DNA from 2 places in the Streptomyces sp. NPDC041124 genome. Region 2 is predicted to be linked to the other one. Evidence: riboswitches for the same ligand, from Rfam matches in the RefSeq annotation. Region 2 holds a riboswitch; the other holds the start of a gene.
What was found. Region 2 has a riboswitch for S-adenosylmethionine ahead of ACZ6A9_RS06245 (aminotransferase class V-fold PLP-dependent enzyme). Riboswitches for the same ligand answer to the same signal wherever they lie in the genome.
Positions count from the first base shown of each region.

Region 1: linked by a shared signal. The riboswitch ahead of thrC (threonine synthase) and the one ahead of ACZ6A9_RS06245 (aminotransferase class V-fold PLP-dependent enzyme) in region 2 are both predicted to bind S-adenosylmethionine.

Region 1 is NZ_JBVIYR010000014.1:52,972-55,354, forward strand. Features, by position in the region: gene thrC (threonine synthase) at 1-1,262, opposite strand, end outside; SAM riboswitch class I at 1,281-1,428, opposite strand; gene ACZ6A9_RS30180 (glucosyl-3-phosphoglycerate synthase) at 1,566-2,383, shown strand, end outside.
Region 2 is NZ_JBVIYR010000002.1:401,859-404,241, reverse strand. Features, by position in the region: gene trpD (anthranilate phosphoribosyltransferase) at 1-696, shown strand, start outside; SAM riboswitch class IV at 774-890, shown strand; gene ACZ6A9_RS06245 (aminotransferase class V-fold PLP-dependent enzyme) at 1,056-2,383, shown strand, end outside.

The DNA.
Region 1 (2,383 bases), on a different contig from region 2:
GGCCGGATCGTCGCGGTCAGCCCCGTCCCCGCGACCGCGTCCAGCGTCTTCAGGCCGTCCCCGGTGTTGAGCACCACGGTGGTCAGCGACGGGTCGAGTGCCCCGCTGTCCAGGAGCTTCCGGGTGACCCCGACGGTCACGCCCCCCGCGGTCTCCGCGAAGATGCCCTCGGTCCGCGCCAGCAGTCTGATCGCGTCGACCACCTGCGCGTCGTTCACGTCCTCCACCGCACCGCCCGTGCGCCGCGCGATGTCCAGCACGTACGGCCCGTCCGCCGGGTTGCCGATCGCCAGCGACTTGGCGATGGTGTCCGGCTTCTGCGGCCGTACGACGTCGTGGCCCGCCTTGTACGCGGTGGACACCGGCGAGCACCCCTCCGCCTGTGCACCGAAGATCTTGTACGGCCTGTCCTCGACGAGCCCGAGCGCGATCAGCTCCTGCAGCCCCTTGTCGATCTTCGTGAGCTGCGAGCCGGAGGCGATCGGGACGACGATCTGGTCGGGCAGCCGCCATCCGAGCTGCTCGCAGATCTCGTACGCGAGGGTCTTGGACCCCTCCGCGTAGTACGGCCGCAGGTTGACGTTGACGAAGCCCCAGCCCTCGCCGGCCGGGTCGCCGATCAGCTCGGAGCAGAAACGGTTCACGTCGTCGTAGTTGCCCTCGATGCCGACCAGCTCGCCCCCGTAGACGGCGGCCATGACGACCTTGCCCTGCTCCAGGTCGTGCGGGATGAACACGCAGGAGCGCAGGCCCGCCCGGGCGGCGGCGGCACCGACCGCGCCGGCCAGGTTGCCGGTGGAGGAGCAGGAGAGGGTGGTGAAGCCGAAGGCGCGGGCGGCCTCCAGGGCCTGGGCGACGACACGGTCCTTGAAGGAGTGCGTGGGGTTGCCGGAGTCGTCCTTGACGAAGAGCCTGCCGGGGTCGACGCCCAGCTCGCGGGCCAGGTTGTCGGCCTGGACGAGCTTGGTCCAGCCCGGGTTCAGGTTGGGCTTGCCGGCCACGTCCGCCGGGACGGGCAGCAGGGGCGCGTAGCGCCAGATGTTCGCGGGTCCCGCTTCGATCCGGCTCCGCAGCTTCTCGGTGTCGTAGGCCGAGAAGTCGTAGGCGATCTCCAGCGGGCCGAAACACTCCTCGCAGGCGAAGACGGGGCCGAGGGGCACGCGGTGGCCGCATTCGCGGCAGGAGAGCGCGGCGGCGTGGCCCAGGTCGACGGCGTTCGCGGTGGTGGAGTCGGTGGTGCTTGCAACGGTCTGCACAGCCATGTGAGGCGAGGCCCTTTCTCCTCATCTTCCTCACGACGCATCTCGCCGTGAGACGGATTTGGCACCTTCCCTAGCCGGGAGCCTCGCCACGTCCGCGTGACAGGAACCGACTGGAGGGTTGCCGGGGCTTCATCGGGCCGTATCCCTCTGCCCCTCTGGATGAGCGGTGTTCAGTTGTCGCGCGGTGGCCCCGACATGCGAGGCCCCCCGGCGTTGCTCAAGACTGTAACCGAAGGCCTGGGTGGTTGAGATAGTCGTCCGAACCGCGAGATGGATCACCAGGTCAGTGAGGAGCCCGGAACCGTGCTGGAAGAAGTCGAGCGCTGGTTGACCGACCGTTCGTGGTCGGTGACCGACCGCCCGCTCCACCGGGTCCTGGCGGCGAAACGCGCCACGGGCCGGACGGTGAGCGTGGTCCTGCCCGCGTTGAACGAGGAGGCGACGGTCGGCGACATCGTGTCGGTGATCCGCCGCGACCTGATGCTCCGCTGCCCGCTGGTCGACGAGGTGGTGGTGGTCGACTCCGGATCCACCGACCGCACGTCCGCCGTCGCGGCGGCGGCGGGCGCGACGGTGGTGCACCGGGACGCGATACTCCCCCGCATACCGGCGGTGCCCGGGAAGGGGGAGGTGCTGTGGCGGTCGCTGCTGGTCACCCGCGGCGACATCGTGTGCTTCGTCGACGCCGACCTCAGGGAGTTCTCCTCCGACTTCGTCACCGGCATCGTCGGCCCGCTCCTCACCGAACCGGACATCCACCTGGTCAAGGCCATGTACGACCGCCCCCTCGGCGCGGCCGCCGGCCAGGGCGGCCGGGTCACCGAACTGATGGCCCGGCCGCTGCTGAACCTGCACTGGCCGCAGCTGGCGGGCTTCGTCCAGCCGCTGGGCGGCGAGTACGCGGCCCGCCGCTCCCTGCTGGAGCGGCTCCCCTTCCCCGTCGGCTACGGCATCGAGCTCGGCATGCTGGTCGACGCCCTGCACCTGGTGGGTCTGGACGCGCTGGCCCAGGTCGACGTCGGGGTGCGCAAGCACCGGCACCAGGACGGACAGGCCCTCGGCCGGATGGCCGCCGCGATCTACCGCACCGCCCAGCTGCGCCTGGCCCGCGCCCACCTGAT
Region 2 (2,383 bases):
GGCAACCGGGCCGCCTCCTCCGCGTCGGGCGCCTCCGACGTCCTGGAGAAGCTCGGCGTCAACCTGGAACTCACCCCGCGCCGGGTCGCCGAGGTGGCCGAGGAGGCGGGGATCACCTTCTGCTTCGCGGTGAAGTTCCACCCGGCGCTGCGCCACGTGGCGGCCGCGCGCGGCCAGCTCGGCATCCGCACGGTGTTCAACTTCCTCGGCCCGCTGTCCAACCCGGCGCGGGTCAAGGCACAGGCCGTTGGGGTCGCCGACGCCCGGATGGCGCCCATCATCGCCGGGGTCTTCGCCGGGCGCGGCCACTCCTCGCTGGTGTTCCGCGGCGACGACGGTCTGGACGAGCTGACCACCACCGCCACCTCCAGGGTGTGGGTGGTCCGCGACGGGACGGTCGACGAGCAGACCTTCGACCCGCGCGAGGTGGGCATCGAACGGGTGCCGGTGGAAGCCCTGCGCGGCGCCGACGCCTCCTACAACGCGGAGGTCGCCCGCCGGGTGCTGGACGGCGAGAGAGGCCCGGTGCGCGACGCGGTGCTGCTGAACTCGGCGGCGGCGCTGGTCGCCCTGGAGCCCGGCTCGGGCACCCTCACGGAGCAGATCCGCGCCGGGATGGAGAAGGCGGCCGAGTCCATCGACTCGGGGGCCGCCCGGCGCGTCCTGGAGCGGTGGGTGGCCGTCAGCAACGCCTAGCCCCCGACGTGCACGATGTCCCGCGATCCGGAAACGGGTTGCGGGACATCGATCACTTCACGTAGTTTCCTGTCCCAGGTCATGAGTGACAGCCATCAGGCCCCGGCCGGCTGTCCGGCAACCCTCCGTCCGTGGCGGGGTGCCCCGGGTGAGGACCAGGCCGTGGGCAGCGAGGTCCACGGCAAGCGCGGACCCCTCGTACACCAGGGGTCCTGGTCGTCGAGGAGCCTCCGGTGAGCAAGCGAATGCGCTAGGGCCGCCGAGCCCCGCCTCCGCACCCCCCTCTTCCTTCTTCCCCTCCGCGCTCGAGCGCCGTCCGCTCGCGTGGTGGTTCCGCCTGCCTCACCGGGAGTTCCGTCATGTCCGTCTCCACCGCTGCCGTCGGCCGTCCCGTCCGCGCTCCGCTGCCCGCCCCGCTGCCCGTCCTGGGCCGCGACGTCACCGTCCCCCTCGTCACCGGCGGCGAGATCACCTACGCCGCCCTCGACTACGCCGCCAGCGCGCCCGCCCTGCAGCGGGTGTGGGACGACGTGGCCGCCTACGCGCCGTACTACGGCAGCGTCCACCGGGGCGCCGGGTACCTCTCCCAGCTCTCCACCGACCTGTTCGAGAACGCCCGCCGCACCGTCGCTGAGTTCCTCGACTGCCGTACCGGCGACCAGGTGCTCTTCACGCGGTCCACCACCGACTCCCTCAACCTGCTCGCCGCCGCGCTCCCCGACGACTGCGAGGTGTTCGTCTTCGAGACCGAGCACCACGCCTCCCTGCTGCCCTGGCGCGGTGCCCGCGTCACCTGCCTCGACGCGCCCGACAGCCCCCGCCGGGCCGTGACGGCCCTGGAACGCACCCTCGCCGACCGCGCCCCGTACGGCCCCGCCCTGGTCTGTGTCACCGGCGCCTCCAACGTCACCGGTGAGCTGTGGCCCGTACGGGAGCTCGCCGCCGCCGCGCACGCGCACGGGGCGCGGATCGTGCTGGACGCCGCGCAGCTCGCCCCGCACCACGCGGTGAGCGTGCGCGACCTGGACGTCGACTGGGTCGCCTTCTCCGGGCACAAGCTGTACGCCCCCTTCGGCTCCGGGGTGCTGGCCGGCCGGGCCGACTGGCTGCGGGCGGCCGAGCCCTACCTCGCGGGCGGCGGAGCCAGCCGGAAGGTCACCCGGGGCACGGACGGGGGACTGGACGTGGAGTGGCACCAGGGCGCCGCCCGCCACGAGGCCGGCTCGCCGAACGTCATCGGCGCGTACGCCATCGCCTCCGCCTGCAAGGCGCTCACCGAGGCCGGCTTCGAGGGCCTGGCCGCGCGGGAGGAGGCGCTGGTCCGTGCGGTGCGGGAAGGGCTCGCGGACGTCCCCGAGGTGCGGTTCCTGTCGCTGTTCGGGGACGACGCCCCGCGGGTCGGCGTGCTGTCCTTCCTCGTCGAGGGCTGGACCAGTTCCCACTTCGCCGCCGCGCTCTCCGCGGAGTACGGGATCGGGGTGCGGGACGGGCTGTTCTGCGCACATCCCCTGGTGCGGCGGCTGCTCGGCGGGGAGGCGGGGGGCCAGGGCGGGTGCGGGGCCGCGGACAACGCGATCCGGGTGAGCTTCGGGGCGGGTACGCCGGACGAGCACGTGGAGCGGTTCGTGCGGGCGGTGCGGGAGCTGGTCCGCGACGGGGCCCGCTGGTCCTACCGGACGGTGGACGG